Regions from separate parts of the Pannonibacter tanglangensis genome, predicted to be linked through region 1. Evidence: riboswitches for the same ligand, from Rfam matches in the RefSeq annotation. Region 1 holds a riboswitch; each other region holds the start of a gene.
What was found. Region 1 has a riboswitch for thiamine pyrophosphate ahead of GWI72_RS16045 (ABC transporter permease). Riboswitches for the same ligand answer to the same signal wherever they lie in the genome.

Region 1 (9,549 bases):
CCTTCGCGATCAGGGCGTCACGGTGGAGCCGGAGACCCTGCGCATCGCGGAGAACGCAACGCTGATCCTGTCGCTGCATCGCGAACTGGATGCCCTGCGCGAGAATTCCAACACCGGGACCCGAATCGGGACCACCGGTCGCGGCATCGGCCCGGCCTATGAGGACAAGGTTGGTCGCCGGTCGATCCGCCTGATGGATCTGGCCAATCTCGAGACGCTGCCGGCCAAGATCGACCGCCTGCTGGCGCATCACAATCCGCTGCGCCGTGGTCTCGGACAGCCTGAAATCTCGGCAGAGGCGATCTTCGAGGAACTGTCCTCGGTCGCGGCCATCGTGCTTCCCTACATGGATTCGGTCTGGCGCCTGCTCGACGCACAGCGCCGCGAGGGCAAGCGTCTGCTGTTCGAGGGCGCCCAGGGCGCCCTGCTCGACATCGACCACGGCACCTATCCCTTCGTCACCTCGTCCAACACCGTGGCCGGCCAGGCTGCGACCGGATCGGGCCTGGGTCCGAATGCCATCGGCTATGTGCTCGGGATCACCAAGGCCTACACGACCCGCGTCGGCGAGGGCCCGTTCCCGACCGAGCTGCAGGACGAGATCGGCGAGTTCCTCGGCACCAAGGGACACGAGTTCGGGACCGTGACCGGGCGCAAGCGCCGCTGCGGCTGGTTCGACGCGGTGCTCGTGCGCCAGACCGTCTGCACCTCCGGCATCACCGGGATCGCGCTGACCAAGCTCGACGTGCTCGATGGCCTCGACGAGCTGAAGATCTGCGTCGCCTACGAACTGGACGGCAAGCGGATCGACTACCTGCCCGCCTCGCAGGGGGCGCAGGCGCGCGTCGTGCCGATCTACGAGACGCTGCCGGGCTGGAAGGAAACGACCAAGGGCGCGCGCAGCTGGGCCGAGCTGCCGGCGCAGGCGGTCAAGTATGTCCGTTACGTCGAGGAACTGATCGGAGCCCCCGTCGCCATCCTGTCGACGAGCCCCGAGCGGGACGACACCATTCTGGTGCACAACCCGTTCCAGGACTGATCGGAGCCTGCAGACCCCCGTTGTGATGGGGCGGTTCGCGGACCGCCCCATTTCTGCCTTTGCGGCAGGTCAGAAACGGCACTTGCGCATGCTGGCAATGCGCCTACAAATGGTCACGACTGATTTGCATTGACCCAGGTGTCATGCCGGAGCGGTGTCCCTCACGAGCGAGCCAATGGCTGATTATTATTCGATCCTGAAGAAAACGATCGCCTCGCTTCCGGAAAACAACGGTGCGGCGCGCAGAAATGTCTACAGCCGCGCGCGGAACGCGATCGTCAGCCAGCTGAAGGCCTACGAGCCGCCGCTCACGCCGGCCGAGATCACCGCAGAACAGCTGCGTCTGGAAGAGGCAATCCGCAAGGTCGAGGCCGAAGCCGCGCGGGAAACGCTGATGGCCAGCCGTCCGAGCGCCCCGGCCGTGCCGGAGCAGGCGCCTGTTGCGCCGCCGATGGCGCGGGCACCCGAACCGGCACCGATGCCGACCTCTGGGCAGGCCGCCGTGCCGCCTCAGGTGCAGCCCCAGTCTTCCGGCCTGACGTCGGCCCCGTCGCCGGCATCATCGCCGGCCCTGTCTCCCGCGCCGTCGCAGCGCACGCCGCTCGGGGCAACCCTGCAGGAAGCCGAGCGTCTCGGTCAGGCATCGTCGCGGGCCGTCCAGACGGCGCGTGACGCCTTCGCGCCGGAGGCTGCCCCGGCCGCGCCCGTGGATCCGGTGCTGCGGCGCGAGCCGAGCTTCGGATCCGAAGCGGCCCAGCCTGCGGCCGCGCGCATGTCGGCCCCCGAGGCTGCAGCCCAGCCGCGTCCGGCCGACCCGCGGTTCGACCGGCGCCCGGAGCCTGAACTTCCCGTCGACAAGCCGGTTGCGGCCCAGGCCGCCCCCTCCCGCAAGCCGCCGCGCGCCCGCGCCGCGGACCGGGGTACCGGCGGCACGCCGATCACGCGCTATGTGTTCCTTGGCGGCCTGGTCGTGATCATCATCGGCCTTGCGGCGGTCCTGTTCAGTCAGCGCGACATGATCGCAGGCCTGTTCTCCGGTGGCAGTGAAACCGCCGTCTCGACGGAACCGGCGCAGCCGGCTGCCTCCCAGGACGGCGCCCCGGCAACGGCCGAGAACGGACGGGTCGAGAAGACCAATGACCGCCTGCTGACCGACAGCGGCGAGCCGGCCGTTGCCCCCGATGCCCGGACCGTGACCACCACGCTGATCACGCCGTCGCAGCCCGCGCCGCAGCCGGCCGCGACCGCGCCCGCCGCACCGGCGCCGGTTGCCCCGGCCGTCACCGCGCCGGCTCCGGCGGCCGAGGTTCCGGCCGAATCGATCGTCGCACAGCGCTCGATCCTCTACGAGGAGGGCGAAGATGCCAGCGGCTCGGGTACGGCCTCGCAGGGGCGCGTCGCCTGGAGTGTTGTCGAGGAGACCGACAATTCCGGCAAGAAGGTCCAGGTCCTTGCTGCGCAGGCCGAGATCCCGGATCGCAACATCACCGTGTCTGTTCGCATCAAGCCGAACACGGACGCCTCGCTGCCGGCGAGCCATCTCGTGGAGATCCAGTATCAGCTGCCCGAAGGCTTCTCCGGCAAGGACGTGGCCAACGTCCCGGGGCTGGTGATGAAGCCGACCGAGGAAGCCCGTGGCGACGCCCTGCTCGGGGCGTCGGTCAAGGTGGCTCCGGGCTACTTCTGGATCGCGCTGTCCAGCATCGACAACGAGCGTGACCGCAACCTTGCGCTGATGCGCGAGCGTGGCTGGATCGACATTCCGATGCTTTACGAGACGGGCAAGCGCGCCATCCTGACCCTCGAGAAGGGCACCCCCGGTGCCCGCGCCCTCGAACAGGCAATGGCGTCCTGGACCAACGGCTGACGTCACCTGCACATGGACGTGAACGGGGCCTTCGGACCCCGTTCTGGTTTCGGCCGGACCCATCCGACGGACGTCATCCCGGACCAGCTGAGCGCAGCGAAGCGCCGATCCGGGATCCAGACATCAGACGCGCGGAGCGCGGCACGCCCGGTCGCGAGCTTGCGGCTCAAGCCGGAGCAGTTTGGAGCTCGCTTTCGCTCGCACGGGCCTGCCAGATCCCAGGTCAGGCCCATGTCAGGCCCATGTCAGGCCCGGGTCAGGTCCGGTGCAGACCCCGGATCTCCGGTTCGCTCCGCTCCCCTTGTCCGGAATGACGGTCGAGGCCCTTGTTGTATTCCTCCCGCACGCACTTCCCCTGATTTTCCATCTTGCCAACAGCGGCGCAAACACGCATGGTCTGCGCCGGTCCGAGGGGTGTTCCTGTGTGAGCTGAGATGGCGTTCGACGCCGAACCCTTAGAACCTGATCCGGGTCATGCCGGCGAAGGGACGGAAGCCTTTAGCCTTATCCCGGATCTCCATGCGCGTTCGGTCACACCGATGACGGGAGATCCTTGTCGTGTCGATTGCCTCCGGGCCCTATGGCCCTTCGGAACTCCGGACCACCGACCAGGGCGGGCTCCTGCGGAGCAGCCTGAGCCTTTTGCGCCGGCTGCTGGCGCCGGTGCTGACCCTGGCCCTTCTGCTGGTGGCGTGGGAGCTTCTGGTGCGTCTGGCCGAACTTCCCCGCTTCATGCTCCCCGGGCCGATGGCCGTTGGCGCGGTCCTTGTGGAGCAGCATGAGTTTCTCCTGCGTCATGCCCGGCTGACCCTCACCGGAACCCTCCTCGGCTTTGCCTTCGGCGTGGCTGCCGGCGTGCTGGTGGCGCTGGTCATGTGGCTGTCGCCCCTGATCCGGCGCGGCCTGCTGCCGGTCGTGCTGGTGACGCAGGCGCTCCCCGTGTTCGCCATCGCGCCGATACTCGTGCTGTGGCTCGGCTTCGGTCTCGCATCGAAGGTCGTGATGGCGGTGCTGGTGATCTTCTTTGCCGTGACGTCGAGTTTCTTCGACGGTCTGCGGCGTCTGGATCCGGGCCTCTCGGATCTGTCCCGCCTCTACCGGGCGTCGCGCTGGCAGGACCTGGCCCTGTTCCGGATCCCGTCGGCGATGCCCGCTCTCGCCTCCGGCATCCGCATTGCCGCCGTCTTTGCGCCGATCGGAGCGGTGATCGGCGAATGGGTCGGCGCCAAGGGGGGGCTGGCCTTCATCATGCTGCAGAGCAACGCGCGGATGCAGACGGACGTCATGTTTGCCGCTCTCGCCCTGCTGGCCGTGATGGTGCTGAGCCTGCGCTTCCTGGCCGACCGTCTCACGCGGCTGCTGGTGCCCTGGCAGGTGGAAGACTGATCCGACCTGCCAATGCCCCTCCCGTTTCTTCCGGTTTTCCGTTTTCTCTTCCGTCCGGCCTCCGGACCGCAACCCAAGGAGCATTCCGTGTCCCGCCTTGCTTCCCTCGTGCTTGCCCTTTCCCTGACCGCAGCCACCCCCGCGCTTGCGGCGGACAAGCTCACGGTCCTGATGGACTGGTTCACCAATCCGGATCATGCCCCGCTGGTGGTGGCCAAGCAGAAGGGCTACTTCGCGGCGGAAGGGCTTGAGGTCGAGCTGATCGAACCGGCCGATCCGTCCATGCCCCCGAAGCTCGTGGCGGCCGGACAGGGCGACATCGCCGTGTCCTACCAGCCGACGCTGCATGCCCAGATCGACGAGGGGTTGCCGCTGGCCTGGATCGGCACGCTGATCGAGACCCCGCTCAACTCCCTGATTGTCCTCGAGGACGGGCCGATCCGCAGCCTTGCCGACCTCAAGGGCAAGAAGATCGGTTTCTCCGTCTCCGGCTTCGAGGATGCCATGCTCGGGCAGATGCTGAAGACGCAGGGTCTGACCATCGAGGATGTCGAGCTGATCAACGTGAACTTTGCCTTGTCGCCGTCGCTGCTGTCCGGCCAGGTCGATGCCATCATCGGCGGCTACCGCAACTTCGAGCTGACCCAGATCGAACTCGAAGGCAGGAAGGGCAAGGCGTTCTATCCGGAGGAGAACGGCGTGCCCGTGTTCGACGAGCTGATCTATGTCGCGCACAAGGACAAGCTTGACGACCCGCGCCTGCCGAGGTTCCTCGCCGCGGTCGAGAAGGCGACGATCTACCTGACCAACCATCCGCAGGACGCGTGGAAGCTGTTCATCGAGGCGCATCCGAACCTCGACGACGAGCTGAACCGCCGGGCCTGGGGCGACACGCTGCCGCGATTTGCCAAGCGCCCGGCGGCGCTCGACGAGCAGCGGTACACCCGCTTTGCCACCTTCCTCAAGGACAACGGGCTGATCAAGGCCGTGCCGCCGGTCGAGACCTACGCCCGCGAAGTGAACTGAGTGTCCTGAGACGGCCGCTCCCCGGTTCGGCCGGACGGCCCGGGTCTGCGGCAGCAACGTGCGCCCGAGCCCTTGCGCCCGGACCCGTGCGCCCGGACCCGTGCGCCAAGACCCATGCGACGGATCCGCGGCGCCCTTCCCCCTGGAGCGGGGCAGGGCGCCGCGGCACGGTGCGGGACGGATCAGATGACCAGGTCCGGGCGGATACCCTCTCGTGCGGTGTGGTCTATTGCGCCGCAATCGCCAGATCGGCCACACGCTCGCCCATCCGCTCGTAGAACGGGGCCAGTCGCGCCGGCGCGATGGCTTCGCAGGCGGCAAGGGCTTCTGCAGCCCGGCGCTGCGACCCTTCGTCGAGCGCCTCGACGAGCGCCATATGGTGGCGCTCGAGCTGCTGGAACCATTCCGAGCGGCGCGTGTCCTCGTCTCCGACCAGTGCAAACAGCTTTACCGGCAAGGACTTGCCCTTGAGCGGGATGGCGCCGGCTTCCAGATAGGCGAAGTCGGGCGCTTCGGTCCGCGTCTCGCCCGAGACCAGCAACTCCGCTCCGACCGCCTTGCAACTGGACTCGATGCGGCTGGCCACGTTCACGGCGTCACCGATGACGGAGTAGTTGAACCGCCGGCTTGACCCCATGTTGCCGACGCAGGCCTCGCCGGTGTTGAGGCCGATGCCGATCTGCACCGTCTGCGCCTTGAGGCCGCGCGCCTTGAAGGCGAAGGCGTCCTCCGCATTCAGCCGTTCGACGATCGCCAGCATTTCCAGCGAGGCGGTGCAGGCCAGCGCCGCGTGGTCCTCCTCAGTCACCGGGGCGTTCCAGAACGCCATGATGCTGTCGCCGATGTACTTGTCGATGGTGCCGCCGCTGGCCTGGATGGCGTCGGACAGCGGTGACAGCAGCGTATTGAGGAAGTGGACCAGCTCGGTCGGGGTCAGCTGTTCGGAGATGGGCGTGAAGCCGCGCACATCCATGAACAGGATCGTCATCGGACGCAGCTCGCCACCCAGCACGAGCTGGTCCGGCCGCTTCTCCAGCTGGTGCACCAGGTCCGGCGACAGATACTGGCTGAAGGCCTGGCGGACGAAGCGCTTTTCCTTGTCCGTAAGGACGTAGAGCAGGGCCATGCCGACCGCGAAGATGAAGAAGGCAGAGACGGAGGGGTAGAGCGGGTCAACCAGCAGGTTGCGCGTCAGGTACAGGTAGATGGCCCCGCCGGTGAGGCCGCCGGAGATGACGAGTGCGAGCGCCCCCGTCGCCAGTCCGCCGACAAAGGGCAGCAGCAGCACCAGAAGGAAACCGGCGACGAAGGTTGCGATCAGTTCCAGTCCGTCCGCCCAGTCCGGCCGGACGAGGAAATCGTTCGAGATGATCTGTTCGGTCGCCTGCGCGTGGATCGACACGCCGGGAACCAGCTGGCCGAGCGGGGTGGCGCGGATGTCGAACAGGCCGGCGGCCGACGTGCCGACGAAGACGATGTTGCCCTCGATCTGGCCGCGCAGCGCCTCGCGCCGGGCCGGATCGAGCACATCGGCGGCCGAGACGTAGCGCTCGCGGCGATCGATGTCGTAATGCACCCAGAGTTCGCCGATGGCCGTGGTCGGGATCGGGAAGGCGCCGACCTTGATTTCGGTGATCGCATTCGCGCCGCCGCCGCCCTCGCCGCTGGCGGTGCTGGTGCGCACGATCAGGCCGCTCGCACCCTGTGCCACCCTGAGCGCCTCGATCGCCAGGCTCGGGTAGACGGTCTTGCCGTCCGAGAACAGCAAGGGAATGCGTCGCACGACCCCGCCGGTGTCGCTGGCCGACAGCGAGACGCTGCCGGTGCCCGTTGCCGCGGCCTCGAGGCGGGGCAGTGCGGAGAGGGCGGACTGGAACGCAGGCAGGATGGTCGCCGGGTCGGCGCCGGCGAAGGCGACGCCGGCCTTCAGATCGGGCAGGCGGGGCGCGGTCGTGGGCAGAACGGCAAAGCCGAGCACCGTCGGTGCCTGGCCGAGCGCCTCGGCCAGAACGGCATCCGTATCCGGCAGCCGGTCGAGTGCCGCCCGGATCTCTGCCCCGTCCGGCCGGGCGGCAAGATCGAGGCTTTCAGCCAGCTGTGCGGGCGAGGAGCGGTCCGGTTCGGCAAAGATGACGTCGAAGGCGATGACCGCGGCGCCGAGGTCGTTCAGGCCGGTCACCAGCTCGGCAATCCGGGTCCGAGGCCAGGGCCACTGGCCGTAGGCGGCAATCGACGCCTCGTCGATGTCGACGATGCGCACGGGCACGTCCTCGTGCACGCGCGGGGCAAGCCGTTGCAGGTAATCGAAGGTGAGTTCCCGGATCGAGACCAGGAAGTCCGGATTGGCCGCCCGAATGGCGGTGACGAGGCCGAGGGCTGCTGCCGCACAGAACCCGACCACGAAGCGCTTGTCCCTGAGCCGCCGGAAGGCCAAATCCATCCCCTAAGATGCTGATATCGCAGCAGCCTAGACCAGAACGGACAGCGATCAAACCGCTTTTCGGTAACGTGCCCGGGGCGGGCCCGCCGTCGCGGGGGCGACAGGCGGGACCTGCGCTCGCATCCCGGCCTCAGGGCAGGGCGGCGTGGGCGTGGTGCTCGAGGTCGCGGGCGCTCTTGCGCACGGCCTTCTGGATCTTCTCGAAGGCGCGCACCTCGATCTGGCGCACGCGTTCGCGGCTGACGCCGAACTCGGCCGAGAGGTCTTCGAGCGTCATCGGCTCTTCGGCCAGACGCCGCGCCTCGAAGATGCGGCGCTCGCGCTCGTTCAGCACGTCGAGAGCTTCCGACAGGAGCTTGCGCCGCATGTCCAGCTCTTCCTGGTTGGCGAGCAGGGTCTCCTGATTATCGCTCTCGTCGACGAGCCAGTCCTGCCATTCGCCGCTTTCCGCTTCCGCAGCCCGGATCGGGGCGTTGAGCGAGGCGTCACCGCCAAGACGGCGGTTCATCGACACGACTTCCTCTTCGCTCACCCCGAGCTTGGTCGCGATCTCCTGCACCTGGTCGGGCTTCAGGTCGCCCTCGTCCAGAGCCTGGATGCGCCCCTTCAGGCGACGGAGGTTGAAGAACAGCCGCTTCTGGTTGGCGGTCGTGCCCATCTTGACCAGCGACCAGGACCGCAGGATGTACTCCTGGATCGCGGCCTTGATCCACCACATGGCATAGGTGGCGAGACGGAAGCCCTTGTCGGGCTCGAACCGCTTCACGGCCTGCATGAGGCCGACATTGCCCTCGGACACGACCTCCCCAAGCGGGAGACCATAGCCGCGGTAGCCCATCGCGATCTTCGCGACGAGGCGCAGGTGCGAATTCACGAGCTTTTCAGCTGCAGCCGGGTCGTCATGCTCGCGGTAGCGTTTGGCGAGCATGTACTCCTCCTGCGGCTCCAGCATCGGAAACCGCCGGATCTCGTCGAGATAACGGCTCAGGCCGCCTTCACCGGCGACAAGGATCGGTACATTCCGGGCCATTCAATGCGCCCCCTTCCTGGCTGGCGTCCCATCGCCGGGACTGCCTCGGCCGGTCCTGTGGACGCAGCAGTCAGGCAATCGTGCCGGCGCTACTCTGGCAACGCGTTCGTTCAGCGTCCGGTTCCCGGCTCGCTGACGGACAGGATATAAGCAGCATTGCGTCAATTACAGGACCTGCGCGGCCGGACCGACCTAAAATTTTCGTAATGCTTCAAGTAGCGCCTTGAAGTCCTCCGGCACCGGACTCTCGAAGGTCATGGTCTCGCCGGTGACCGGATGCTCGAAGGCGAGCAGGCCGGCATGCAGCGCCTGGCGGGGGAAGGTGGTGACCGTGCTGCGCAGGGGTTCCGGCAGCGGGTTCGCCTTGGTCTTGAAGCCGGCTCCGTAGACATGGTCGCCGATCAGAGGCAGCCCGATATGGGCCATGTGCACGCGGATCTGGTGCGTCCGGCCGGTCTCGAGCATGCATTCGACAAGGGCCGCCAGCGGGGGCTGGTCGGCCGGGCCGAAACGCTCCTGCACCTGCCAGTGAGTCACTGCATGGCGGCCGCCGCTGCGCACCACGTTGATCTTCTGCCGGTTCGCCTCCGATCGCGCCAGATTGGCGTCAATCGTGCCGCGCAGGCCGGACGGGGCCCCCCAGACCAGCGCCTGGTAGGACCGCTCCAGCGGGCCGGTCCGGCCGTGATCGGCGAACTGCTCGGACAGGCCCTGATGCGCCACATCGGTCTTGGCGACCACAAGCAGCCCGGACGTATCCT
Region 2 (9,549 bases), on a different contig from region 1:
AGGAAGGCGGTGATGTTCTTCTCCACCGCCACCCGCCCCACGTTCATGAAGATCGGACGCGGCAGGTCGGCCGGGAGCACGCTGCCCTCGTAGGGCCGGAACAGGTTGGCATCAACGCCGCGCGACCAGCGCATGAGATGCGTGAAGCCGCGGCCGGCCAGATCGTCCTCGAGCGAACGCGTCGCCACCATGCAGCCCTGACCCGCATTGTGGAAGCTGCGCAGCCAGGCATAGGTCCAGTCCAGCGGCACCGGCAGGCGGGCCGACAGATACTCCGGAAACCGCGTGTGATAGCTCGTGGTGAAGACCTGTCCGCGTTTCAGGGCAACGCGCCGGGCGAGAAGGCCGAGCGGGCCCTCCGTCGCGATATGCAGGTGATCGCAGGCAAAGCCGTCGATCAGCCTTTGCACCTGCCGGCGCGTGGTGAGCGACAGCCGGATCTCGGGATAGGTCGGACAGGGCAGCGTCCGGAACAGCCGGGGGGTCAGCAGCTCGACGCGCACGCCCATGCGCTGCAGTTCGTCCGCCGTGCGTTCCAGCGAGCGCACGACCCCGTTGATTTGCGGATGCCAGGCATCCGTCACGATCAGGACAGAGGTCATGCGGCGACCGGCTGCTCCTGCGCGGGGCCAGCTGACGTTTCCGAAACGGCGCGTTCCACCCATCGGATCACCTCGAACGTCCCGTCGTGATGCTCGGCCACGGCCGTGCAGCTTTCGACCCAGTCACCGGTATTGATGTAATGGATCCCGTGCGTCATGTGGCTGGCGGCGTGGTGGATGTGGCCGCAGATGACCCCATGCGTGCCCTGGCGGCGGGCCTCGTCGGACAGCGCCTCCTCGAAGCGACCGATGAAGCTCACGGCATTCTTGACCTTGAGCTTGGCCCAGGCGGACAGCGACCAGTAGGTCAGGCCGATGCGCCGGCGCACCATGTTGACGGTGGTGTTCAACGCCAGGGCCGTCACATAGGCCTTGTCGCCGAAGAAGGCGAGCCACTTGGCATGCCGGATGACCACGTCGAACTGGTCGCCGTGAATGACAAGATACTGCCGCCCGTCCGCCGAGGTATGGATGACGCTGTCCACCACCTCCACGCCGCCGAAATGGGTGCCGAGGAAATCGCGCAGGAACTCGTCATGATTACCCGGAATGTAGACGATGCGGGCGCCCTTGCGCGCCTTGCGCAGGATCTTCTGGATGACGTCGTTGTGCGCCTGGGGCCAGTGCCAGGCCCGCTTCAGACGCCAGCCGTCGACAATGTCGCCGACGAGGTAGACGGTTTCCGCATCGTTGTACTTGAGAAAATCGAGCAGCAGGTCCGCCTGGCAACCGCGGGTGCCGAGATGGACATCGGAAATGAACAAGGCCCGATAATGCCGCGCTTCCTTCCGCGCTGTCATCGCCCGCACTCCATGTAAGGATCGAGAGCCTTAGACGCGATTCAGGTATCAGGAATATGACAAATGGCGGAAACCCGACGTTTCCGGGCCCCGTCGCCGCGCTGGCGCCCCGTTTGGGGGCCGGAATGTGACAGCAACCTTAACGGCTGCAAGGCGGATGTGACACGGCCGGCGCCACCGGAGGCCCCAGCGAAAAGGGGCCGGCGCTTGGCGCCGGCCCCCCTGTCAGCCAGTCTGGCCGCTCAGTGCTTGCCGCCCCAGCGGTAGCGGAAGGAGGCGGTGAAGATGTTGACGTTGCTGTCGGCGCTCGCCGTCAGGCGACCCACAGCCGGGTTGTAATCCTGGTGACCCGGGCCGATGTTGATCTTCGTGCTCTCCGGGATGATGTGGGTGTAGCCGAGATCAAGCGACATGTTCTCCATGACCTTGTAGCTCAGGCCGGCGGAGAGCCAGTAGCGGTTGTTGTCCGGCAGGCGGGCGGAGCGGATCTTCTCGTCGATCGGCGACAGCTCGTAGGCCAGACCGGCACGCAGCGTCAGCTTCTCGTTGTAGTCGTATTCGCCACCAAGGGCAAAGAACCAGCCGTCGTTGTAGTTGAACTTCAGGTCCGGCGTCGCCATCGTGCCGGACTTCGGCTTGGTGTGGATGGTGCCGAGGCGGCTCCAGTTCGTCCACTCGACCGTACCGGCCACGCGGAAGGCATCCGTCACGCGCTGCTTGACCGAGAAGGTCAGCATCTCCGGCGTCATGGTCGCGGCCGTGATCCCGGTGGTGGAGGCTGCGAACGGGGTTCCGGACGGCAGCAGCACGCCCGCCGGCTGGATGTATTCGCCGTCAAGCTTGTGCGAGACCGCGGAGCGGAAGCCGAGGCCGAATTCGGTGCCTTCGACCGGCTTGATGGTCACGCCCGCGTTGAAGCCGAAGCCGATGTCGTCGCCCTTCACTTCGGCGGTCTGCGCGGAGGCGGAGAGCGGGAAGGCGGACTTCAGGCGGACCTGCAGGTACTGGATCTGCACACCCGCGCCGACCGAGATCATGTCGTTGATCTTGTAGCCGACGGTCGGGTTGATGTTGACCGAGAACACTTCCGAGGACCGGTTGTACCACTTGCCGCCCCAGCTCGGGCTCGGCTTGGTCGCCAGGCCGAAGGGCGCCGTGACCGACAGGCCGACGAACAGGCTGTCATTGACCTTGTAGGCATTGTAGCTCGCCGGGATCCAGGCGTCCGAGCCGATGTCGCCGGTCTTGCCCGAGGCAGAGCCGATCCACGGCACGGCGCCGCGCGTGAAGTTGTAGTCGAGCTCGGCGCTCGGAAGGATCAGGGAGCTGTGCGATTCAAACGTGATGCCGTCGCCTGCCCCGGTGATCGTGGCCGGGTTCCAGAAGATCGACGAGATGCTCGGCCCGGTGGTGCCGTTGCCGGCAAAGGACATGCCCTGGTAGTAGCCACTCTGCTCACGCAGCGCAAAACCACCGGCCTGCGCCTGGCCGGCCACCGCGATCAGGCTCAACGCCGAGCCGCACAGAGCAGCAGCCTTAAGTGCACGGTTCATATCTGAGTTCCCTCCCATTAAGTCAGGATCCAGCCCTGCCAAGCTTTCACCATTGATCGCAGGATCAGGAAAACACGTAGCAAGTGCAATTGCGAAAATCGGCAGGCGGGAATGGCTGCCAAGTCTGCTGCAGCGCAGCAATCAACTCGACGGAAACCGCCGTCTTGGTCAGCCGGCTTCCGATAACGTCAATTTCCGGTGGTTCGCGACATTTCTTGCAGGGGCGCGACGCGAAACACTTCATTTGCACAATTTTTAGGCAAATCAGCCTCGACACAGAACAGACATATTTTCGCCTCGGGCGTTGCGAAACTGCAACAATCCGGCCGCACCCGGACTGCCGGTTTCCTGGTCCGGTGACCTTGCATCGGCAGGCAGACGCATGAGAATGGCGCCCAGCCTGCGCGGGTCCGCCAGGCGCTGCACGAGGTCAGAAGAGGGCAAAAATGAAACTGTGTCGATTCGGAGAGGCAGGCGCGGAACGGCCGGGCCTCATGGCCAGCGATGGCAGCCTGCGCGATCTGGGCGCCATCATCGGCGACCTGGACGCCGCCGCCTATGACCAGCCGGTGCTCGACCGCTTGCGTGCCCTCGACGTGGCAACCCTGCCCGAGGTCAAGGGTCCCGTGCGCTTCGGCCCGCCGATCCACCGCCCGGGCCATTTCATCGCCATCGGGCTGAACTACGCCGACCATGCGGCGGAGTCCGGCATGCCCGTGCCGGCCGAACCGGTTGTCTTTTCCAAGGCGCCGAGCTGCATCAGCGGCCCGAACGATCCCGTCATCATCCCGGCCGGGTCGACCAAGCTGGACTGGGAAGTGGAGCTGGCCTTCGTCATCGGCCGGCGCGCCTGGCAGGTGAGCGAGGCGGAGGCCCTGTCGCATGTGGCCGGCTACCTGATCTGCAACGACATTTCCGAACGGGCCTGGCAGATCGAGGGCACCGGTCAATGGATCAAGGGCAAGAGTGCGCCGACCTTCGGACCGCTCGGCCCCTTCGTCGTCACCGCCGACGAGATCCCCGACCCGCAGGCCCTCGACCTGACCCTTGACCTGAACGGCGTGCGCACCCAGACCGGATCCACCCGGACCATGATCTTCCCCGTTGCCACCCTCGTCAGCTTCCTGTCGCAGCTGATGGTGCTGGAGCCCGGCGACGTGGTGACGACCGGCACGCCGCCGGGCGTCGGGATGGGCAAGAAGCCGCCGCTCTATCTCAAGCCCGGCGACGTGATGGAACTCGGCATCTCCGGTCTCGGCACGCAGCGCCAGGTGGTTGTCGCCGGGAGCTGACCGGAGCCCGGAACGGGCTGCGGCCGGCCCCGCATGGCACCGGCCGCAGTCATCCTCCACGCGCCCGGACAGGGGCCGACGTCAGGCCCCGTCGCGGGCGGACAGGAAGCGCTGCACGGAGACACGGCTCCACGGCGCCAGCCGCGCGATGGCGGCCGCATAGCTCTCGTAGATGCGTCCGGACAGCGGGTCCCTGGTGGCAAAATCGGCCAGCACCGCAGCGCTTTCCTTGCGCAGCCCGGCCAGCACGTCGTCCGGATAGAAGCGGACGTCGACGCCGTCCTTCTCCTGCAGCGTCGCCAGGGAACCGGCGTTCATCCACTCGCTCTCGGTCAGGGCCAAGGCATTCTCGGCGCGGCAGGCCTCAAGCACGATGGCCTGCAGCTCGGCCGGCAGCCCGTCGAGCGCTGCCTTGTTGAACAGCGCCTCGCCCGTGCCGTTCGGCTCGTGGAAGCCCGGCGCGTAATAGTACTTCGCCACCTTCTGGAACCCCATGGCCTGATCGCTCCAGGGCCCGAGGAACTCGGTCGCGTCGATCACGCCGGACTGCAACGCCTGGAAGATCTCCCCCGGCGGCAGCGCCACCGGCGTCGCGCCGAGCCGCCGCAGCACCTCGCCGCCGAGCCCCGGCATGCGGATTTTGAGGCCTGCCAGATCATTCAGCGACGTGATCTCGCGCTTGAACCAGCCGCCCATCTGAACGCCGGTGTTGCCGGCCATCACCGGCTTGATGCCAAAGGGGGCATAGAGCTCGTCCCACAGCGCCTGGCCACCGCCCTGTTCGATCCAGGTCATGTGTTCCAGCGGCGTCAGACCGAAGGGAATGGCGGTGAAGAACACGGCGGCCGGCATCTTGCCCTGCCAGAAGAACGAGGCGGTGTGCCCCATCTGGGCGGTCCCGCCCGCAACCGCATCGAGCACACCGAGCGCCGGCACGAGTTCACCGGCCGCAGACAGGCGCACCCGCATGCGGCCGCCGGAGAGGGTCTCGATCCGGTCGCAGATCCGCTGCGCGGTCACGCCGGGGCCTGGCAGGTTCTTCTGCCAGGAGGTGACCATCTTCCAGTCGATGGTCGCGTTTGCCCGCACCAGCGACGGAGCGGCAAGGGCGCCCGTGGCGGCTGCGACGCCGAGGCCAAGGGCCCGGCGGCGGGAATAGGTCGAAGTCGTCATGCAGATGCCCCCCAGAATGCGTGGAAATGATGCACGGGCCCATGTCCCGAGCCGATTGTGAGCCGGTCGGAAGACCGGATCGCCGCGGTGACATAGGCCTTGCCGGCCGCCACCGCCTCGGCGAGCGGCAAGCCCCGGGCGAGCCCGGCCGTGATCGCCGATGACAGGGTGCAGCCCGTGCCATGGGTGTTGCGCGTCTCGTGCCGGGGCGCGCTCAGCCAGGTCTCGGCCCCGTCGCCGGTAAGCAGGCAGTCCTCGCTGGCCGGCCCCCCGCCATGACCGCCCTTCAGCAGCACCGCCCTTGCCCCGAGCCGCAGCAGCGCCTGCGCCTGGTCGCGCATCGCCTCGCGCCCTTCGGCAACGGAGGTCTCGAGCATGCGCGCGGCCTCCGGAAGGTTGGGCGTGATCAGCGCGGCTCTGGGAAGAAGATGCTCGATGATGACGGCCACCGCCTCGGGAACGAGCAGCGGATCGCCGGAGGCTGCGACCATCACCGGATCCAGAACGACGGCCTGCATGCCATGCGCATCCAGTCCCTCTGCCACGGCGCGGATGACGTCAGGCTGCGACAGCATGCCGATCTTCACCGCGTTGACGGCCAGATCCCCGAGAACGGCATCCATCTGCGCCCGCACGAAGGCCGGGGGCACGTCGTGGATCGCCGAGACACCATGGGTGTTCTGCGCCGTCAGCGCCGTCAGCACGCTGGCGCCATAGACGCCGAGCGCCGAGAAGGTCTTCAGGTCGGCCTGGATCCCGGCGCCACCGCCGGAGTCGGAGCCTGCAATGGTAAGGGCAATCGCGGTCATGCGGGTTTCCCTGAGGTGGTGGAGAAAGAGGGGGCCGCGCTCAGGCGAGGCGCAGGTGCTGGCCAAGGCTGGCAGCGTCCAGCGCATGCAGCGCGTCCAGGAACAGCGGCACGAAACTGCCGGGCCCGGCGGCAGAGCGGGCTGCCAGCTCTCCGGCAATCGCCACGAAGCTGAGCCCGGCCGCAGCCGCCAGCAACGGATCCGGCTCGACAGCCAGACAGGCCCCCAGCACCGCTCCGGCTGCACAGCCGGTGGCCGTGACGCGCCCCATCATCGGATGGCCGTTGGCAAGACGCAGGGTGCGCGCACCGACCTGCACGAGATCGACGGGCCCGGTCACGGCAAGCGGCACGCCGGCCAGCGCCTCCGCGCCGCCCAGTGCCGCCAGTTCGCCGGCGTTGACCTTGAGCAGCGACGGACGACGGGCGGCAAGATCGCGGGCGAGCGCGAGCCGCGGCGGCGACCGGTCGACGAACACGGGGTCAAGCACCCAGGGCTTGCCCGTCGCCTCGGCGACCTCAAGCCCGAGGGCAAAGGCGGTGCGCCGGCTCTCGTCGAGCGTGCCGAGATTGACAAGGATCGCATCGGCGCTGGCGGCAAAGGCCGGCACCTCTTCGGCGGCAAGCGTCATCGAGGGGATCGCGCCCAGCGCGAGCAGGACATTGGCCGTGAAGGCCTGGGCTACGGCATTGGTCAGGCAGTGAACGCGCGGCGCGGCAGACCGCAGCCGGTTGAGCACACGGCCGATGTCGATCGAAAGGGCGTCCGCCGTCGGCGCGGTTGCGGTGGCCGGGGCCGTCATGCGTCCCGCCTCCGCGATGTCCGCGCAGCGCGCATGCCGGTGCCTGTGTGATGAAGCTCGTCACGCGCCGCAGCCGTGACCCGTATCGACTGGTCCGTCATCCCAAATCCCTCCGCCGGTACGAGCCGGATCAGGTTCAAGGAGTTGGCGCCTGCGCCTCTCAGCCCGTCAGTGGGCACCCCCATGAGATGGCATGACAGCTAACAACTGCGACGCGTCATTGCAAGCAGATTGGCGCGGCAGGCCGACGCGGGTCAGCGCCCGCACGGCATCGGACGGCAGGGGGCGACCTTGGCGCGTCGGGGCGGCTTGTCGGGGCGGCTTGTCGGGGAAGCTTGGGGACCGCAGCGCATGATTGACGGCCCGCCCCGGATCAGCCATTCAAGCCAGAACGAAATGCCCCCGCCCGGGGGCGTCACGGGACCCGAGCCATGAAGCCGTTCTTCATCATGATCAAGTGCCACCTGGGGGAGACCTACAAGGTGGCCAACGCGATTGCCGACGCCGAGATCGCCTCGGAGATCTACTCGACGAGCGGCGACTACGACCTGCTGGTCAAGGTCTACATCGAGGACGGCGACGACATCGGCCACTTCGTGAACCAGAAGCTGCACTGTCTGGAGGGCATCCGCGACACCCGGACGATCATCACGTTCAAGGCATTCTGAGCCGGGCCGGCACCGCTGCCCAAGCCCGGCGGTTGAAGCCGGCGGCCGTCACGGCCTGAGCGGGCCCGAGGCCTCGCGCGCCTTCGTGTCATCGCGTCCAAGCTGACGCTCGCGAAACATCACGAACAGGCCGGCCGCCGTCACAATCAGCGAGCCGACGATCACCTGCCAGACCGGCACCTCGGCAAAGAACATCCAGCCGAGCACGACCGCCCAGATCATGTTGGCGTAGTCGAAGGGGGCAATCGTCGAGGCGTCGGCGTAGCGATAGGCCTCGGTCATGACGATCTGGCCGACACCGCCCGACAGCCCCACGAAGATGAGCAGCGCGGCCGTTTCCCAGTCCGGCAGGACCCAGGCGAAGGACGGATCGAGCCAGCCGAGGGGGATTGTCGCCAGCGCCATCACCGAGGCGCAGGCCGAGAACCAGAGGACGATGGTCGAGGTGCGCTCCGTCTCGCACAGCTTGCGCACGAAGATCATCGCCATGGCCGAGAACAGCGCCCCGAGCGCGGCAGCCGCGGCTCCGAACCAGGTCGCCCCCGTGATCGTCAGCCCGCCCATGTGCGGCGACAGGATGATGAGGATGCCGACAAAACCGAGGGCAACAGCGCTCCAGCGGTAGATGCGCACTGCCTCGCCCAGAAACAGGAAGGCCAGCACCACGACGAACAGCGGCGAGGCAAAGCCGATGGCGGTGGCATCGGGCAGCGGCAGGTACTTCAGCGAGGTGAAGGAACAGATCATCGCCGAGATGCCGACGGTGGCACGGCCGATATGGCCGAGCGGCTGATGCGTGCGGACCGCCGTGGTCAGCTGCCGCTGCCACAGCAGCATCATCAGGACCGGCAAGATGCCGAAGAAGTTGCGGGCAAACACCACCTGACCGATCGGCACCCGCTCGGCCGCGATCTTCAGCGCCACCACCATGATCGAAAAGATCAGGGTCGAGGCGACCTTGAGGCCGATGCCGAGCAAAGGCCTGTACTCCGTCCGGTCGAGGACCTGCGGAGCGGCGACCTCGTCCGGGCGGGGATCGGGCTGCCCTTGCGGGGATTGCGGCTCTCCAGCGTCCCTCAACGCCATGTGCAACTGTCCTTCCTGCCCGGCGTCCCCCGCACGCACGGGTGCCGCCGCCGGCGATTCCCACCTCTGGCCAGACTGGTCTTACCAGCATTCCCTCGTTTGAACCGCAAAAAGTGGCAAGTCCAAGACAGCCGACCCTGTGGCGCCGAGCCGGTGCAGCCGAGACGGTGCAGCCGAGCCGGGCGGGCGGACGGCGGCGACGGCTCAAGCCTCAGGCCGCGGGTCCGAGCCTTCCGGGCCGGAGGCGCGGATTTCAGGGATAAACCGGATTTGTGACGGAATGAGCAGATGAACTCGAGGCGATTCTCACCCTACCCTTTTGCACGATCAGGAGGGTGCGGGGATGTTCAGATCCTTTTTCATGAGCAGGCAATGGTTCTTCTGGGCCTGGCTGGGGTCAGCGCTGATCCTGTCGGTGACCTGGTACAAGGTCCAGCTCGATGTGCAGATCAACGAGTGGTTCGGCAGCTTCTTCGACATGGTGCAGAAGGCGCTCGGCACGCCCGGAGCCGTGACCCTCGAGAGCTATCTGGGCGAGATGTCGACCTTCCTGCAGATCGCGGGCCTCTACATCGTCATCGCCGTGGTGCTCGAGTTCTTCGTCCGTCACTTCATCTTCCGCTGGCGCCAGGCGATGAACGACTTCTACATGGCCCACTGGCACCTCGTGCGCGACGTCGAGGGGGCAGCCCAGCGCGTGCAGGAGGACACGATGCGGTTCGCGCGCATCATGGAGGGCCTCGGCGTCCTGTTCATGCGCTCGC
Region 3 (9,549 bases), on a different contig from region 1:
ACATTGCCCAGCGAGACAATGTAGTTGCCGTGGTTGTTCATCAGCTTCGGCATGAGGAAGTTCGGCAGGCGGATGCCGCCGGCAGGACCCAGCACGAGGAAATGGTCATCGGTGACGGCCGTCTTGATCGGCGTGTCCTCGCTGCGCCAGTCCGGCAGCAGCTTGTCGAGCGCGATCGGGTCGATCACGGCGCCGGACAGGATGTGCGCCCCGACTTCCGAGCCTTTTTCCAGCACGACAACGGAAATGTCCTCGCCCTTCTCCAGGGCGATCTGCTTCAGGCGGATGGCGGCGGCCAGGCCGGCCGGCCCCGCTCCCACGATCACCACGTCGAAATCCATGCTTTCGCGCTCTGGCAGCTCAGGCATTTCCGCCATTCGTGTTCTCCCTCTGGCGACCTTGCCCCCCGCGCCGGGAGCCGGTCAGGGCAGCGCCGTCTTGTCCCGCCGCCCGTCTGAAACCAATCGCAATGCCCCTCTATTAGAGCAGGGGCAACAGCCCCGCAATTGCTCCTTTCAGCGGGAAAATGGCATTACGTTTACGTAAGCGTAAATCATAGTTTTCGGCGTTTCGCAAGGCGGAACGCGACGCCTCCTGACGCGCCTGCGTCCTGCAGGCGGCAAAGCGGGGACACCCTCGGCGGCAGCGCGCAGACCGGTTGTGTTTGTCGGGTGAGCCGCTAGAGTGCGCCCATGATCACGCCCCCGCCCGCCGTCCTGACCCACAGGCACATGGAGGCCTTGCTGGAGTTTCTCCAGGGGGCAGGGGTCGATGCATTCCTTGATCTGGATCCGGTCGACCGGTTTGCCCAGTCGGAGCAGGACGCGCGGCGTGCGCCGATGCCCCCTGCCGGTCCGCGCACGCCGATGGGCCAGACCGGACATCAGTTCGGACATCAGACCGCTCCCCAGGTCGCTGCCCTGTCCGGCCGGGGAACGGGGCAGGGGACGCCGCCGCCGCTCAACCTGCCGAGCCTGACCGCGTCACCGGCTGCCCCCATGGCGCCCGCATCGGGGCCCGGCCCCGGTCAGGCGGTGATCCCGGGTGAGGAGGCCGTCCGCTCTGCCCGCGAGGCGGCCCGTTCTGCCGCGACACTGGAGGAGCTGAAGGCCTGTCTCGCCGCGTTCCGGGGCTGCAATCTGCAGCTGACGGCCAAGTCCCTGGTCTTTTCCGACGGCAACCCGGCCGCCCGCCTCATGTTCGTCGGCGAGGCGCCGGGATCGGAGGAAGATGCCACCGGCGTGCCCTTCGTCGGGCGCTCCGGCAAGCTGCTGGACCGCATGCTCGGCGCCATCGGGCTGGACCGGACCTCTGTCTATATTGCCAATGTCGTGCCCTGGCGGCCGCCAGGCAACCGGACGCCGACGCCCCAGGAAACCGAGATCTGCCGACCGTTCATCGCGCGTCAGATCGAGCTGGTCGACCCGGATGTTCTGGTCTTTCTCGGGGCTGCCTCAGCAAAGGCCCTGACCGGAGCCACCGACGGCATCAGGAAGATGCGCGGACGGTGGATGCAATACGATACGGGTCGCCGCAAGATCAGGGCGCTTGCGACCTATCATCCTGCCTATCTCTTGCGCAGTCCGCTCGAGAAACGTCTGGCGTGGCGGGATTTTCTGACCCTACGTCAGGTTGTGGCGGGCGATAATCATCCGGTTGAGTAAAATTGTAAGATCAACCTATACGATTTTTTAACAGGCAAATCGTTAGCACTTTATCGTCAAATTTTAGGATTTGCCGATGGCGTCGAGTGCCTTTTCCGTTCACCGTCCCCATGCCGCCGCCGTGCCGCAAGCGCAGCCGGAGGTTGAGCGGGTGCTTGTCTTTGACGTGGACCGCCTCACCTGCATCGAGGCGGAGATGAGCAACGTCAGCCAGTGGGGCTGCCGCCTGACCTCGGACGACGCCGCACTTCTCGGCAAGAGCATCGGCATCAGGGTGGGCGACGATCCCTATCTGCGGGCGGCGACCGTGACGTCGGTCACCGGCACCATGGCAGCGGTCGTCTTCAGCGCCCAGAGCGATGCGGCCGCCAGCCGGCGGCAGGAGCCGCGCCGGCCCGTGTCCATTCCCATCGTTGTCACGGATCGGGAGGGCAGCATGCGCGTCTCGGGCCGCATCGTTGATGCCTCGAAGTCCGGCTGCCGGATTTCCGCGCCCGGCCTGGCGAAGCTTCCCGACGAGATCGTGATCCGTGTGCTCGGCATGCCGCGAGCGCTGGTCGGGAAGATCATGCGGCGCGAGGGCGACGAGGCTGGCGTCCGCCTGAACTGGGAGGCCGTGCGGGAGCTGGCCAGCAAGACCCAGAAACTGGCCCGTCCGCCCGTCTGACCGCCCTGCCTGCCGCACCTGCCCGATCGTCCTGTCTTGTCTTCCGGCGTGAAGTGACCGTCCGACGGTCTCCGCCGGATGCCCCGGTCGGACCCTGCAACCCGATCCGTTCCCGCCCCCCGGCCCCCGCCCTTGCCCCTGGCCCTTGCCCTTGGCCCTTGCCCCTTGCCCTTGGCCTTGCCTTGGGCCGGAGGTGGCTTGCCAAGACGCCCGCAAGTCCCCAGCTAGGAACGGAGACCTTCCTTCCTGTCCTGCGGAGCCCTTCCGATGTTCCAGATGTTGTCCAGCAAGCTTCGGGCCCTCGCCGGCCGGTCCGGGCCGGTCATTCCCGTCGTTCGGCTGCAGGGGGTCATCGACAACGGCGGCCTGATGCGGCCCGGCCTCAACCTGGCCAATGTCGCCACGCCCCTGGAGCGGGCGTTCCGCATGAAGAAGGCGCCGGCGGTTGCGCTGGTCGTCAACTCGCCCGGCGGGTCGGCGGTGCAGTCGCGTCTGATCACCCGCCGCATCCGCGATCTGGCGGCCGAGCATGGCAAGCACGTCCTTGTCTTCGTCGAGGATGTGGCCGCATCCGGCGGCTACATGATCGCCGTGGCGGGCGACGAGATCATCGTCGACCCCTCGTCCATCGTTGGCTCCATCGGCGTGATCTTCTCCGGCTTCGGCTTCACCGGCCTCATTGACAGGATCGGCGTCGAGCGCCGGGTCTATACGGCTGGCAGCAACAAGTCGCAGCTTGATCCCTTCCGTCCCGAGAACCCGGACGAGATCGCCCATATCAGGCAGCTGCAGCTCGAGATCCACGAGGTCTTCATCGACCTGGTGAAGGAGCGGCGCGGCGGCCGGCTCGCCGACCATCCCGACCTGTTCACCGGCCAGTTCTGGGCCGGGCGTGCGGCGGTCGGGCTCGGTCTTGCGGACCGGGAAGGGGACCTGCGCTCCGTCGTGCGCGAGAAATACGGCGCGCGTGCGGAGCTGCGGCTCGTCAATCCGCCGCGCGGCCTGTTCGGGCGTCGCAACGGCGGCGGCGTTGCGGCCTCCCTCTTGCCTGCCACCTACGCGGATGATCTGATGGCCGCTGTCGAGGCCCGTACGCTGTGGTCGCGCTACGGGCTCTGAAGCCTGTCGGGAGAAGCTGTCATGCCACCGCTCTGGGGACTTGCCCTTCTGGGTGCTGCCGGGTTCGCGGCCTTCAAGCTGGTCCGTCGCGAAATGGCCCGGGTCGAGGCGCGGCTCTCGGAAGCGGCCCGCCGGCCCGATGACCAGACCATCCGCCTTGAGCGGGATCCGGTCACCGGCCGCTATCGCCCCGAAGGCGAGGCCTGATCCCCGCCCCGGGACCCGTCAGGTCCCCCGGTCACTCCGCTGCCGGCCGTGCGACGTCACCGGACGCAGCCTCTTCCCACGCCCTGCGCAGCCGGCGGGCGGCCTGTTCCGCGTCGCCGTCGGAAAGGATCGCCGAGACCACTGCCAGGCCCTGCGCGCCCGCGGCCCGGACGGCCGGAGCATCCTGCGCCGTCAGGCCGCCGATCGCCACCGCCGGCAGCCGCGCCGCAGCGCAGAGCCGCGCGAGCCCCTCCGCTCCGATCGGGGTCGCATGGTCGGGCTTCGTCAGGGTCGGATGCACGGGTCCGATGCCGACATAGTCGACATCGGCCGGGTCGAACCGGTCGAGATGGGCAGCTTCCGAAACGGAAACGCCGATGATCGCGTTCGGGCCGAGCATCTGCCGCGCTTCGGCCGGGGTCATGTCCCGGGTGCCGATGTGCACGCCGGCGGCGCCGATCATCCGCGCCACTTCCACCCGGTCGTTCAGGATCAGCGGCACGCGGTGCTCGTCCAGCCGTGCCTTCAGCCGCCGGGCAAACTCCGCCACCACCGCATGCGGCGCGCTCTTGTCGCGCAGCTGCACCAGCGTCACGCCCCCGCGAACGGCCGCGATCACGTCGTCCTCAAGTCCGGGGCGACGGATCTCGTCGGTCACGAGATACAGGGAAAGATCAAAGCGGCGCATCGGCATACTCCACAAGCGCCAGGGCATCGACCTGCTCTGGCGTCACATCATGCAAGGCGTTGAGGAAGGCGGTCGCAAAGCTTCCCGGTCGGGGGTCTTCGGCGGCCGCGCGTTCTCCGGCGAGGGCGTAATAGGCGAGAGCTGCGACCGTTGCATGAAACCGGTCGGGCGCACCCGCAGCAAAGGCGGCAACGATGCCGGTCAGGGCGCAGCCGAGCGCCGTGACCTGCGTCATCAGTGGCGACCCGTTGGCGATCCGCGCAATCCGGCGCCCGTCCGTCACCACGTCGATCGCGCCCGTCACGGCCACGATCCCACCCGTGGCCCGGGCCAGGGCGACGGCCGCCGGCTCGGCCGCGTCGGTCCCGTCGCCGCTGTCGGCCCCGCGCGAGGCGCTGGTGCGTCCGGCAACCGCCAGGATCTCCGATGCGTTGCCCTTGATGATCGAAGGCGACAGCCGGGCAAGCCGGCCGTTGATCTCGCGCCGGTATCCGGTTGCCCCGGCCGCCACCGGATCGAGCACGACCGGAATGCCGCGGGCGAGCGCCGCCGTTGCGGCTGCCTCCATGGCGGCGACCCAGTCGGGTTCGGGCGTGCCGGTGTTCAGCGTCACGGCGCTGGCAAGGCCGGCGAACTCCGCCGCTTCCTCGCGCGCATGCACCATCGCCGGCGAGGCTCCGGCGGCCAGCAGCACATTGGCCATGGTCTGCATCGCCACGAAGTTGGTGATGTTCTGCACCAGCGGTCGCCGCGCCCGCATTCCTGCCAGATGGGCGCCGAGCGTCATGGTCGACCCGGCAGCAGCCACGGCTGCCCGTGCAAGGCCGCCCCCTGCGACGCCGGGACGGGCGCTCGCCACCGTGCCGGCGCGATCCGGCCCGGAGGCTGCTTCCTGCCCACGCTGCGGCCCGCCCCGCTCCGAGCGCTCCTGCTCCGTGTTGGCCTGCTCCGGCTTCCGCTGCTCCGGCTGCGGCTGTGCGGTGGCGCTGTCTGTCATGTCCTGTCCTCCATGCATGCGGGCGGTCCGGCGCGGGGAGGCTGAAGACCGCGCGGGACCATGGCTCCGCCCTGGCCGCAGAGGCGGGCGCATCGGCCAGCGGACGGCAACATGGGGGCAGGGATGGTAGGCACAGGTCTGCAAACGACTTCCTCCGCCGGCATGACCCGGTTCAGGTTCAAAGGGTTCCTCTCAGCCCCCGGTTGTGGGGCGCCCCTGTCGCAAGCAGGCTTATAGGCCTGTCGCAGCGGCAGCGCAAGAGGGGAGCGCAAGGTCGCCGCACAGGGGTGCCGCACGGGGACGCCGCACAGGGCCGCCTCACGGGGGCGCCGCATGGGGCCGGCGGCTCGAGGGGAGGGACGCGTGCGCCCTCGCGCCGCCGCGCTTGACCTTGCCGGCGGCCCGTGGCACCTGTCCGGCCGACTGTGCGCGGCCATGGCCGCGCCGCCCTTCGCAATCGGGACCTCATCCATGTCGAACGAAGCCATCCCGGCCCACATGCGCCCTGAAAACTCCTTCCAGGGTCTGATCCTGACCCTGCAGCGCTACTGGGCGGATCAGGGTTGCGTCGTGCTGCAGCCCTATGACATGGAAGTCGGCGCCGGCACGTTCCATCCGGCCACCACGCTGCGTTCGCTCGGGCCGCGTCCGTGGAAGGCCGCCTATGTCCAGCCCTCCCGCCGTCCCTCCGATGGCCGCTACGGCGAGAACCCGAACCGGCTGCAGCACTACTACCAGTTCCAGGTCATCCTGAAGCCGTCGCCGGACAACCTGCAGGACCTCTATCTCAACAGCCTCTACGCCATCGGTCTCGACCCGACCCTGCACGACATCCGCTTCGTCGAGGACGACTGGGAAAGCCCGACGCTGGGGGCCTGGGGCCTCGGCTGGGAATGCTGGTGCGACGGCATGGAAGTGTCGCAGTTCACCTACTTCCAGCAGGTTGCCGGGTTCGAGTGCGCGCCGGTCTCCGGCGAGCTGACCTACGGCCTGGAGCGCCTGGCGATGTACATCCAGGGCGTCGATAACGTCTATGACCTGAACTACAACGGCCGCGAGGGCGCCGAGAAGATCACCTACGGCGATGTGTTCCTGCAGGCCGAGCAGGAATACTCCCGCCACAATTTCGAGCACGCCGACACCGAGATGCTGTTCCGCCACTTCCGGGATGCGGAAGAGGAATGCCGCCGCCTTCTGGCTGCCGGCGCGGCGGCCCGCGATGCGGCGGGGGCCGACGTGCATCAGGTCGTGCTGCCGGCCTATGACCAGTGCATCAAGGCCAGCCACGCCTTCAATCTGCTCGATGCGCGCGGTGTCATCTCCGTCACCGAGCGCCAGAGCTACATCCTGCGCGTCCGCGAGCTGGCCAAGGCCTGCGGCGGGGCCTTCCTCGAAACCCGCGCCGGCGGTGTCGGCTACGAGGGCTGACCCGCGCCTGCCGATCCCGTCGGTTCCCAGCTTCGGCCCGCCTCTTCAGGGTGACAGATCCGGCGTCAGGCGCTAGCGTCACGCCGCAGTGAGTCCTCGCCAGGAGAAGCCGGTCATGGGGTTCTGGATTGTCATCGCGGCGCTGGTCGGCGTCGCCCTTTATGGCATCGCCCTCTACAACGGGCTGGTGAAAAGGCGGCAGATGGTGGCGGAGGGCTGGAGCGGCATCGACGTCCAGCTCAAGCGCCGCGCCGACCTCATCCCCAATCTCGTCGAGACGGTGAAGGGCTACGCCGCCCACGAGAAGGCCACGCTGGAGGCCGTGACCGGCCTGCGCACCGCGGCGGCCCAGGTGCCTGCCGGCGACATCGCAGCCCGGGCCGCCGTGGAGAGCCAGCTCTCCCAGGCTCTTGGCCGGCTTCTCGCCGTGGCCGAGGCCTATCCCGACCTCAAGGCCAGCGCCACCTTCCAGGAGCTGCAGGCTGCCCTCGACAAGGTCGAGGATGCGCTGCAGATGGCGCGGCGCTACTACAACGGCGCCGTGCGTGGCCTGAATGTCATGGTCGAGAGCTTTCCGTCCAATCTGGTCGCCGGCCGCTTCGGCTTTGTCACGGCCGCCTATTTCGAGATCGAGGATCCGGCTGACCGGGCCCTGCCGAAGGTCGCCTTCTGACAGGACCCGTCATGCGCTTCCCCCCGGCTCCCCGGCTCGCCACGGTCCTTGCCGTCCTCCTGCTGCTGCTCGGCACGCTCCAGCCGCTGGCCGCAGCCGAACGCATCCTGCGCTTCACCTCGACCATCGCCGCCAGCGCCGACGGCACGTTGCGCATCACCGAGGTCATCGAGGTCCAGGCCGAGGGGCGCGAGATTCGCCGGGGCATCTATCGCGACGTGCCGCTCCTGTTCGAGATGGAAGGCGGCCGCATCGCCCGGGCGGGCTTCGAGCTGGTCTCGGTGCAGCGCAACGGGGCCGACGAACCGCATCAGGTCACGTCCAGCGACAGCGGCGTGCGCATCCTGATCGGCCAGGAGGAGGTCTTCCTTCCCGCCGGGCGTCACACCTACCGCATCGTCTACGACACCACCCGCCAGATCCGCTTCTTCGGCGATGCGGACGAGATCTACTGGAACGCCACCGGCAACGAGTGGGCCTTCCCGATCGAGCAGGCCACGGCCCGCGTGGTGCTGCCGGAGGGGGCGAGCGCGCTGGACTGGACCGCCTACACCGGGCCCTATGGGGCCGACGGGGCGGATTACACCGCCTATGTCGAGGACGGCGGCAAGGCCCTCGTCTTCTCCGCCACCCGTCCGCTTGCGGCCGGGGAGGGGCTCACGGTGGCGGTCGGCCTCGACAAGGGCGTCATCGCGCCGCCTTCGGATGCGGACGAGCTGCTCTACTTTCTCGCCGACTACCGCAACGAGATCTTTGGCGGCACCGGTCTGGCGCTGGTGCTGGCCTTCTATGTCATCACCTGGTGGCGCGTGGGCCGCGATCCGGAACCGGGTGTCGTCTTCCCGCGCTTCGAGCCGCCGAAGGGCCTGTCGCCGGCGCTGGTGCATTACATCGAGCACCGCGGCTTTTCCGACGGGGGCTGGCGTGCGCTCACGGCGGCCTGCCTCAACCTTGCGGTGAAAGGCCGCCTGCGTCTGGACACGTCCGGCGACGCGCTGCGTCTGGAAGCCCTTCCCGGCGCTGCGTCCGCCCGCGACGATCTGGCCCGCAACGAGGCCGTGACGCTGAAATGGCTGACGGGCCGCGGCGGCGATGTCACGATCAGCAAGGCCAACGGCGCGGCCGTGCTGAAGCTCGGCGAGCTGTTCCGCGCCTCCGTCGAGCGCGACGGCCAAGATGCCTATTTCCGCGAGAACACGGGCTTCCTTGTCATCGGTGTGGTGCTCAGCGTGCTCACCGTCGCCTCGATCATCTTCTTCGGCCGGGTCGGCGATCTGGACATGATCCTGCTGGTGCCCGTCGCCATGGGCGCCTTCCTCGTCAGCGCCGTCTCGGTCACCCTCGGCAAGGCCTTGCGGCGCCGCGCCCGGCTGCGCACGCGCCTGTCGGCGGTCTTCCTGAGCTTCGCCGTCGGGGCGGCCGTCTACGTCGGCATCGGCCACGTCAGCCTGTCCATGCTCACCGACGCGCCGCTTTTGCCGCTGCTGGCGGCGCTGCTGCTGGCGGTCAATTTCCTGTTCTTCAAGCTGATGGGGGCGCCCACCGCGCTTGGCCGCCAGGTGCTCGACGAGATCGAGGGCCTGCGCCTCTATCTGGAGGTGGCCGAGGCCGAGCGCATGAACATGGAGGGGGCGCCGCTCATGAGCCCCGAGCACTTCGAGACGCTCCTGCCCTATGCGGTGGCGCTGGAGGTGGAGGAGCCCTGGTCCCACGCCTTCGAGGTCTGGCTGGCAACGGCGGCAGGGGCGGGCGCGGCGGCGGCCTATCAGCCGCACTGGACGAGCGGGATGCTGGATGCCGGCTCGGTGGCCCGCGATCTCGGTCACACGGTCGAGGCCATGTCCTCGTCCTTCACCAGCGCCCTGCCGGCACCGGAGACGTCGAGCTCGGGATCCTCGGGCGGAGGCTTTTCGGGTGGCGGCGGTGGCGGCGGGGGCGGCGGCGGCTGGTAGACGGTGCCCCGCTGGCGGTGATCTTGACCTGACCCCGTGCCGCCGGCCCCGATGATGCGGCGCGATGACCCGGCGTGGTGGACCTCAGGACAGGCTGGCCTGACGCGATGGCACGCCCGCGTCGCCGCTCGCGGCGCTGACGCCGAGCGCCTGC

Region 2: another riboswitch for thiamine pyrophosphate. It lies ahead of GWI72_RS02450 (hydroxyethylthiazole kinase); the one in region 1 lies ahead of GWI72_RS16045 (ABC transporter permease).
Region 3: another riboswitch for thiamine pyrophosphate. It lies ahead of thiM (hydroxyethylthiazole kinase); the one in region 1 lies ahead of GWI72_RS16045 (ABC transporter permease).

What each region holds. Positions count from the first base shown of each region.
Region 1 covers NZ_JAABLQ010000002.1:281,131-290,679, forward strand. Annotated here, with positions in the region: gene GWI72_RS16035 (adenylosuccinate synthase) at 1-1,039, shown strand, start outside; gene GWI72_RS16040 (hypothetical protein) at 1,215-2,906, shown strand; TPP riboswitch at 3,307-3,412, shown strand; gene GWI72_RS16045 (ABC transporter permease) at 3,465-4,292, shown strand; gene GWI72_RS16050 (ABC transporter substrate-binding protein) at 4,380-5,318, shown strand; gene GWI72_RS16055 (CHASE2 domain-containing protein) at 5,545-7,758, opposite strand; gene rpoH (RNA polymerase sigma factor RpoH) at 7,889-8,788, opposite strand; gene GWI72_RS16065 (RluA family pseudouridine synthase) at 8,981-9,549, opposite strand, start outside.
Region 2 covers NZ_JAABLQ010000001.1:522,827-532,375, reverse strand. Annotated here, with positions in the region: gene GWI72_RS02480 (glycosyltransferase family 4 protein) at 1-602, opposite strand, end outside; gene GWI72_RS02475 (UDP-2,3-diacylglucosamine diphosphatase) at 599-1,402, opposite strand; gene GWI72_RS02470 (OmpP1/FadL family transporter) at 1,645-2,955, opposite strand; gene GWI72_RS02465 (fumarylacetoacetate hydrolase family protein) at 3,402-4,247, shown strand; gene GWI72_RS02460 (TRAP transporter substrate-binding protein) at 4,329-5,420, opposite strand; gene thiD (bifunctional hydroxymethylpyrimidine kinase/phosphomethylpyrimidine kinase) at 5,417-6,229, opposite strand; gene GWI72_RS02450 (hydroxyethylthiazole kinase) at 6,270-7,031, opposite strand; TPP riboswitch at 7,121-7,224, opposite strand; gene GWI72_RS02445 (Lrp/AsnC ligand binding domain-containing protein) at 7,463-7,699, shown strand; gene GWI72_RS02440 (DMT family transporter) at 7,748-8,785, opposite strand; gene GWI72_RS02435 (putative transporter) at 9,129-9,549, shown strand, end outside.
Region 3 covers NZ_JAABLQ010000001.1:2,589,581-2,599,129, reverse strand. Annotated here, with positions in the region: gene GWI72_RS11565 (electron transfer flavoprotein-ubiquinone oxidoreductase) at 1-377, opposite strand, end outside; gene GWI72_RS11560 (uracil-DNA glycosylase) at 693-1,664, shown strand; gene GWI72_RS11555 (PilZ domain-containing protein) at 1,741-2,331, shown strand; gene GWI72_RS11550 (S49 family peptidase) at 2,599-3,450, shown strand; gene GWI72_RS11545 (hypothetical protein) at 3,472-3,657, shown strand; gene thiE (thiamine phosphate synthase) at 3,689-4,345, opposite strand; gene thiM (hydroxyethylthiazole kinase) at 4,332-5,132, opposite strand; TPP riboswitch at 5,475-5,570, opposite strand; gene GWI72_RS11530 (glycine--tRNA ligase subunit alpha) at 5,841-6,770, shown strand; gene GWI72_RS11525 (LemA family protein) at 6,886-7,443, shown strand; gene GWI72_RS11520 (DUF2207 domain-containing protein) at 7,455-9,395, shown strand; gene GWI72_RS11515 (putative bifunctional diguanylate cyclase/phosphodiesterase) at 9,480-9,549, opposite strand, start outside.